Regions from separate parts of the Luteibacter sp. RCC_6_2 genome, predicted to be linked through region 1. Evidence: predicted binding sites of a transcription regulator. Region 1 holds the regulator's gene; the other holds the start of a gene.
The links. The regulator FliA, encoded in region 1, starts transcription of late flagellar genes. The targets are predictions, from matches to a motif close to TAAAGTTTNNCNNNCNNNGGCCGATAA.

Region 1 (4,208 bases):
TGCTGCGCGAGATGACCCGCCTGGGCATCGACGGCGACGTGGCCCGTGCGCTGTGCGCGGAACTGCCCGCCGACATGAACGCCGAACAGGCGCGCTACCTGCCGCTGGGCATGCTTTCGCGCAACATCCGCACCAGCGGACGCAATTTCGACACGGTCGGCGGCGGCACCACCGCCCTGGTCGGCACCACGGGCGTGGGCAAGACCACCACCATCGCCAAGCTCGCCGCCCGCGCCGTGCTGCGCCATGGGGCATCGAACGTCGCCTTGATCAGCGCCGACCAGTACCGCATCGGCGCCGGGGCGCAGCTGGAACATTACGGCCGCCTGCTCGGCGTGCGCGTGTTCAACGCGCATGACGCGACGAGCCTGCGCAACGTGCTGCTCCAGTTGCGCGGCAAGCACACCGTGCTGGTCGACACGGCGGGCCTCGCCGGCAACGACCCGAAGCTGCAGCAGCAGTTCGAGACGCTGCGCGCCACCTCGGACGTGCGCGTGTGCCTGGTGCTGGCCGCCAACGCGCAGGCCCAGGCCATCGACAACGCGATCCGCGCCTACGCGCCGCTGGCGCCGCAGAGCGCCATTCTGACCAAGCTCGACGAGGCGCCGCTGATCGGCGGCGCGCTCTCGGCCCTTATCCGGCACCGGATGCCGCTGGACTACACCACGGATGGGCAGCGCGTGCCCGAGGACATCGCCTCGGCCGATGCGCGCAAGCTGGTCTGCCTCGCGGCCCAGTTGCTCAAGCAGCGCAATGATGAACCCGACGACGCCCTGCTTGCCGAGCGCTTCGGCATCGCCGCGCCGGCCCTGGCCTGACCACGCACGCACCCCTTCCCGGCAACCGCAACCGCAAACACTTACGGCAGTGACTTCCTTCATGAGCACACACGTCGATTCCACCCAGGCCGCCGGACTCAACTGGCTCGCCGATCGCCGCCCCACCCGAAGCATCGCCGTCGCCGGCGGGAAGGGTGGCGTGGGCAAGACCACGGTGGCGGTCAATCTCGGCATGGCGCTCGCGATGGGCGGCCGTGACGTCGTCCTCCTCGACGCCGACCTCGCCATGGCGAACATCGACGTCCTGCTCGGCCTCCAGCCGACGCGCCACCTCGGCCACATGCTGGAGGGCGAGTGCGGCATCGAGGACCTGATCCTCCAGGCCGCCCATGGCCTCAAGGTGATCCCCGCCACCTCGGGCACGCGCCGGATGGCGCAGTTGCCGAACATCGAGCACGCGGCCGTGATCCGCGCCTTCGACGAATATCCGTTGCCGCCCGAGTACCTGATCGTGGATACGGCCGCCGGCATCTCGGACAGCGTGTCGATGTTCGCCGCCGCCTCGGACGACGTCGTGGTCGTGGTCTGCGACGAGCCGGCCTCGCTGACCGATGCCTACGCGCTGATCAAGGTCATGAGCCGCGAGTTCGGGGTGAACCGTTTTCGTATCGTCGCCAACATGGTCCGGCACGCCCAGGAGGGCCGCCAGCTGTTCGAGAAGCTGTCACGGGTGACAAACCGCTTCCTCGACGTGTCCCTGGATTTCATGGGCATGGTTCCGCACGACGAGTACCTGCGCCAGGCCATCCGCCGCCAGTCGGCGGTGGTCGATGCCTGGCCGAGCAGCCGGTCGGCCGTCGGATTCAAGAATCTGGCCAGGTCGGTCGATACATGGGGTGAACCCGAACCCCGGGCACAGGGACGCATCGGCTTTTTCGCCGAACGGTCCCATCTGGGGGGAGGGCTGCCACTGTGAGCGTCGCGACCGAATATCTCGAGATCACGCGTATCCCGGCGGATCAATTAGTCAAGAACCACGCGCCGCTGGTGCGCCGGATCGCCTATCACCTGATGGGCCGGCTCCCGCCAAGCGTGGATGCGAACGACCTCATGCAGGCCGGGATGATCGGACTGCTGGAGGCGGCAAGGAATTACTCGCCGACTCGCGCGGCCAGCTTCGAAACCTATGCGGGCATCCGCATTCGTGGCGCCATGCTGGACGAACTGCGCAAGACGGACTGGACCCCGCGCTCCGTCCACCGGAAGTTGCGCGAGGTCGCGGAGGTGACGAGGCAGATCGAAAACGAGACGGGTGGCGACGCCGAAGACGCGGAAGTGATGAAGCGGCTGGGCATCGACGCCATGGAATACAACCAGATCCTGGCCGACGCGGCGAGCGCGCGGTTGCTGAGCCTCACGGCGCCGGAAGGCGACGAGGGCGCCGCGATCGACGTGGTCGACCCGGATGCCGCGGGCCCGGACGGATTGTTCGAGCAGCAAGGCCTGCGTGACGCGCTGGCGCAGTCCATCGACGGACTGCCCGAGCGGGAGAAGCTGGTCATGTCGCTGTACTACGATGAAGAGCTCAACCTGAAAGAAATCGGTGCGGTGCTGGGGGTGAGCGAATCGCGGGTGTGCCAGATCCATGGCCAGGCCCTCATTCGACTCCGCGCACGCATGTCGGGTTGGAAAGACAAGCATTGACGAACGCGCGGTAGCAAGGCGGAGACGAGTTTTGGACAAGAACATGAAGATCCTCGTGGTGGACGATTTCTCCACCATGCGACGCATCGTGAGGAACCTCCTGGTGGAGTTGGGATTCACCAACACCCTCATCCAGGAGGCCGAGGACGGCAACGCGGCGCTCGTGCTGCTGCGCGCGCAGCCGTTCGACCTCGTCGTGACGGACTGGAACATGCCGAACATGACCGGCATCGACCTGCTCCGGGCGATCCGCGCCGACGCGGCGCTGAAGGCCATGCCGGTACTGATGGTCACGGCGGAGAACAACCGCGACCAGATCATCGCGGCGGCGCAGAGTGGCGTGAACGGCTATGTCGTCAAGCCATTCACGGCGGTCACGCTGAAGGAAAAACTCGACAAGATCTTCGAACGACTCGCCGCGGCCGCGGGCTAAGGAACGACGATGAACACCATGCTTTCCAGCGGCCACGACGTGGCCCCCGAGTTGCGCGCACTGCTCGACGCCGACGACAGCGTCTCCTTCGAGCAGGCGCTCGACCAGCTGCTGCGCAACCGCGAGCAACACCTGTTCATGGCGCTCGGCCACCTCGCGCGCGACCTGCACGAGTCCGCCCGCCGCCTCGCCGCCGATATTTCGCACGACGGCGTGCCAGGCAACATGAGCGACGCGCGCAAGCACCTGCGCGACGTGCTCGAGATGAGTTCGCAGGCCGCGCACCGCACGCTCGATTTCAGCGAGAAGCTGCGTCCGCAGGCACAGGCCCTCGCCCGCCAGGCGGACGAGGTGCTGGTGCTCGACCACGCCGATCCGGCCTTCGCCACCCATGCCACCGCGCTGGCCGTGCGCGTGGGCGACTTCGCGCAGAGCTGCGATATCGGCTTCGGCGAGATGGTCGAGGCACAATCCTGGCAGGATCTCTCCGGCCAGCGCGTGGCCCAGGTCGAGGCCTTCATGGCCAAGGTCGAGTCCTCGCTGGTGGAACTGGTTCGCCTGACCGGCTCACTGGCGGGCGGTGCCGCGCCGGCCGCCGACAAGGTCAGCCAGGACGAAGTGGATCGCCTCCTCAGCGAATTCGGGTTCTGAGCGCCGTATGAGCGTGGAGCTGGACAACGAGCTGCTCAACGTCTTCCTGATCGAGGCGCGGGAGTTGCTCGAGAGCCTGGGCGAACAGCTCGTGGACCTCGAGGCCTCGCCGAACGACATGGAACTGTTGAACGCGGTCTTCCGCGCGTTCCACACCGTGAAGGGCGGTGCGGGCTTCCTCGGTCTCAATCCGATGGTCGAGCTCTGCCATCGGGGCGAGGACCTCCTCAACGAGGCCCGCAACGGCTCGATCGTGCTCGACGCCGGCTTCATGGACGCGTTGCTGGAGTCGCTCGACCTCCTTAACGACATGATGCGCGCCGCCGACGGCGGTTTGCCGATCGAGGCGGCGCCCCGTTCGCTGCTCGACCGCCTGCTGATTCCCGGTCGTGCGGTCTCCGCGCCACCCGCGGCCTTGGCCATGCCTGCCAGCGCGCCCGCCGCCGCTACCGCGCAGGCGCGGCCGCACGACCCGATCGAAGACGAATTCGAAGCGATGCTCGACGCCGCGCGCAGCGATCGCGAGCCTGCTTCCGTGCCGTCGGGCACGATATCCGACGACGAGTTCGAGGCCCTGCTCGATTCACTCTATGGCACGGGCGCCCCCGGTGCCGAGGCGTCCGCCGACACCTCGTCCGCCT
Region 2 (4,208 bases), on a different contig from region 1:
GTGGGAGTCGCAGCGGCGTGCGATGTACGGCCGCGACGTGGACGTGCCGCGGCTGCTCCAGCATTACGCACTGGACGATCCGGCCTTACCACCCGTCGTCGGTGAGGCGGCGCGCGAGGTGATCGCGCTCACGGGCATTCGCTTCACCTCGGTCGGCCTGAACCTCTACCGCGACGGCCGCGACAGCGTGGCGCCGCACAACGATCACATCGACGAACTGAGGGAGGGCGAACCCATCGCCTTGCTTTCCCTCGGCGCCACGCGGCGCATGACCCTGCGTGAGCGCGACGCACCCAAGCGCAGCTTCGACATCGACATGGAACCGGGCAGCGTGCTCACGATGAGCTACGCCACGCAATTCCACTACGACCACGGCATCCCGAAGATGCGCGGCAAGGTAGGGCCGCGGATCAGCCTGGCTTTTCGCGTCCGGCCCGAGGGTAAGGCGGCTAGTAGGCGCTATGGGTCGCGGAAGAAGGATTCTTAGGTGTTCATCGGGCTCGGCTTCGCCCTCGCGTTGGGTGGTGGGGCAGAGCCGTCGGCCGCCACCCTCGTCGCTCCGGTTACACCGTCGCTCGGGAAAGGGTGCCGCTTGCGCGGCCATGTTCTATGGCTGGCGCCCCGTCGCGCCCGTCGTGCCGGGCGGGGTTTTCGATTCGGCTCCTGCCTCAGCGAAAACGGCCGGCCGTCCAGGCCGGCCCCCTGACGGGCCTTTTCGCCCGGCGCTCCTCGGTTCCACAAGTCGCCACGAGGGTGGCGGCCGACGGCTCTTCCACGCACTGAGGGGGTCGTGAGGCAAGAGCAACACCCGTCGCCAGGATGGACACCGCGCGTGCAAACCGCCTCCCGTGAGGTTCCCACCCAGCCGGGTGCGGCAAGCATGCGGCACGTGCGAGCGTTGCTCTTCCCACCACCCCACCGCGGTGTCGAGAGAGCTGCCGGGCGCCACCCTCGGCGCGACATGAGGAGCCGAGGAGGGGCGGGCGGACAAGGCCCGAAGGGGATCGGCCTGGACGGCCGATCGTTTTCGCTGAGGCAGGAGCCGAATCGAAAACCCCCGCCCGACCGTCCGAGCCCGAAGGGGCGCCAGCCATCGAACATGGCCGCGCAGCGGCTTCCCTTCCCAAGGGACGGCACCGCCTGTCGCGCCGAGGGTGGCGCCCGGCAGCTCCCCCGCCACACCGCACACAACGAACGCGAGGGCGAAGCCGAGCCCACCGCAAGCTCAAAACAGATCGATGCTGCCCAATGACACCGGCGTAGCCAGTTCACCTCGGCGGGTGAGCGACTCGTAGCCGTGCACGCTGTCGCGTCCGTTCTGCTTGGCGAAGTACAACGCCTTGTCGGCGCGGTCGAGCACGATTTCCGGGTAATCGTTCTCGGTGATGCGCGCATAGCCGATGCTGACGGAGACGTGACCCACCTGGGGGAACGCATGGTCGGTCACGAACTGGCGGAACCGGTCGAGGACGAGGTGGGCGGCCGTTTCGTCCTGCGCGGCGAGCAGGATCACGAACTCCTCGCCACCGAAGCGGAACAGCACGTCGCTCTGGCGGAAGCTCGCGCGCATGTGCTGGGCCAGCATGAGGATCACCTCGTCGCCGTAGACGTGGCCGTAGGTGTCGTTGATCCGCTTGAAATGGTCGATGTCGAGGATCGCCAGATACAGCTGGGAAGGCTCCTCGGCCGGCCGGCGCTTATCCTCCCCGTCCTGCATCGCGCCGCGCGCTTTCTGGCGTTGAAGGGTGAGCAGGCGCTGCAGGCGTTGCTCGAAGCTGCGCCGGTTGTACAGGCCGGTGAGCTTGTCGCGCTCGCTCTCGTTGAGCAGGGCGATGTAATTGCAGTAGATGCGCGCGAAGCCTTCGACCATCGAGCGGACGTCGTCGAGGGAATCCGGCGCTTCGAGCATGAGTGCGCCGATGGCGGCGTGTTCGCGCTGGATGGGGACGACCAGCCGGCTGTTGCCGTCGTCGGTGATGTCGCTGATCGCCTCGAGTGTCTCCATGGCGCAGACGAGGGTGTCGATGGGGTCGCCACCTTCCCGCGTCGGATCGAGCGCTTCGATCACGAAGCCGCCGCCGGGCTTGCGCGAACACACGACGATCGAATCCACGGGATGCTGCGGGCTTTCGCCCCGCTTACAGAGGGTGACGCTGTTGACGGCGATGAGCTCCGCCAGCGACAGCACCATGCTGTGATCCAGCGCGTCGATATCGCGGTGGTGGGTGAATTCCGCCACCGAAGCGAGCAGGCGCGACTCGGGCAGGACGCCAGCAGGGCTATGCCACGGCGCCTTCATGCGCGTGGCTTCCGCGCGACCGAATCGTCGCGACATGGATGACTGACTTGCACCGACACTCCTCCCCCGAGTGGGGCACGCCAAGCGGCCCCGTGTGTGCGTCGAACCGGACTCCCTGCCGGTGACTCCCTGGAGGAGTTAGCGGCTGGAAAGCCGCCGACTTTAGGGTAAAAGGGGTGTCGATGTCGAAAATCGTGACGCAGTCATCGGTTCCATGTCTTCACAAGTGTGAATCGTTGCGCTAGTCAGTCGCCTTCCAGCCAGCCACGCCATTTGAAGAACAGCACGGGCAAGACGATGCTGATCACGATCGCGCCCAGGGCCATGGGATAGCCGAAGGTCCAGTCCAGTTCGGGCATCTTCTTGAAGTTCATGCCCCACACGCCGACGAGGATCACCGGCGGGATGGTGGCCACCGAGGTGACGGTCAGCACCTTCATCACGTGGTTCTGGTCGGTGCTGATGAAGCCGAGGCTGGCATCGAGCAGGAACTGCAGCTTGTTGGTGAGCTGGTCGTCGAACTCGTCGAGCGTGCGCAGGTCGTGTTCCACGACGCGAAGGCGAACCTCGACGTCGTCGGACATCCATTCCGGCTTCTTCGCGCGTACGAACGACACGATCCGCTGCACGCCCAGCATCGAGGAACGATTGCGCGCCTGCTCACCTTCGAGGCGGCCGACCTCCAGCATGCAGTTGCGCAGTGCCGGCGTGCCGATCCGCACCGGCGTGAAGATCCGGTCGGAAAGTTTTTTCAGGTCGGCGGACACGTCTTCCATGCGCTTGGCCGCCAGGTTGACGATCGCCTCGATCAAGGTCGCCAGCACATCGGCGCTGGATTCCCAGCGGTGCTCCTGACAGCTCTCGCTGGCCAGCTTGAACGCGGGGGAATCCTCGAAACGCAGGGTCATGAGGACGTTGCCGGTGACCACGATGCCCACGGGCGCGGGATGATGGTTCTCTGGCGCGTCGGCGAAATAGGGGATGGACAGGTACATCGCCCCGTCGTCGGTGCGGATGCGGCTGGACAACGCCAGGTTCACCACGTCGTTTCGTTGTGGGACGCGCAGCCCGGTGATCTCGCTGGCGCAGCGTCGTTCGTCTTCGTTTGGATCGATCAGATCCACCCAGATGGGTGCGTTGGGTTTGGCCATGCCCACGGTCCAGCGGACGGGGCCGGTGTACTTCCCATGTTCGTGGATGATCAGCACGTGCGCGGGTGTCCTTGGATGGGGCTGGGAGGAGTCTACGCCGGGTGATGACACGCGTGGCCGAACACGCGCATGCTTGACGGCATCGATGCCACCGCCGGACCAGGAGAGATACCGATGAGCGATACCGCCAAACCGCTGGAGATCGTCCACGACAGCGCCAACCAGGTGTTTCTCGTCGTGGTCGATGGCCACACCTGCGAGCTCGAATACCGGCTCAGCGGCAAGACGATGACCATCACCCATACCGGCGTGCCGTCCCCCGTGGGCGGCCGTGGGATCGCCGCGCTGCTCACCCGCTTCGCCGTGCAGGTCGCGGACGCGAACGGCTGGAAGATCGTTCCCGCGTGCGGTTATGCGGCGACGTGGTTCGAGCGGAACCCGGAGTACGGGCATTTGTTGGCTTGAGGGGAAGGGGGATCGCCGCTTAAGCGGCGATGGCTCTCGCGACTTCGTTCAGCCACGTGTTAGCTTTCGCGTTCCCATACATCCAGGGTCACCCATGCGTACGAAGTGGATCGCCGCCGCCGTCGCGCTCGCCTGCGCGGGCCAAGCCTTTGCCGACACACCCGCGAAAACCGCGGATGACCCGCGCATCGCCGCGATCCTCGACGCCTTGGCCAAGGTGCGCACGATCGAATCCGTGGCCTTGTCGCCGGATGCGAAGCATCTGGCGTGGGCGGTGAAAACCAACGGCAAGC

Region 2: AB6730_RS06765 (GGDEF domain-containing protein) is a predicted target of FliA. The motif match lies at 2,438-2,464, and genes of this name have one in related genera.

What each region holds. Positions count from the first base shown of each region.
Region 1 covers NZ_JBFUPQ010000002.1:221,228-225,435, reverse strand. The annotation lists gene flhF (flagellar biosynthesis protein FlhF) at 1-818, shown strand, start outside; gene AB6730_RS02805 (MinD/ParA family protein) at 880-1,755, shown strand; gene AB6730_RS02800 (RNA polymerase sigma factor FliA) at 1,752-2,483, shown strand; gene cheY (chemotaxis response regulator CheY) at 2,515-2,916, shown strand; gene AB6730_RS02790 (protein phosphatase CheZ) at 2,926-3,567, shown strand; gene AB6730_RS02785 (chemotaxis protein CheA) at 3,575-4,208, shown strand, end outside.
Region 2 covers NZ_JBFUPQ010000005.1:99,087-103,294, reverse strand. The annotation lists gene AB6730_RS06770 (alpha-ketoglutarate-dependent dioxygenase AlkB) at 1-487, shown strand, start outside; gene AB6730_RS06765 (GGDEF domain-containing protein) at 1,226-2,335, opposite strand; gene AB6730_RS06760 (CorA family divalent cation transporter) at 2,545-3,507, opposite strand; gene AB6730_RS06755 (GNAT family N-acetyltransferase) at 3,625-3,915, shown strand; gene AB6730_RS06750 (prolyl oligopeptidase family serine peptidase) at 4,010-4,208, shown strand, end outside.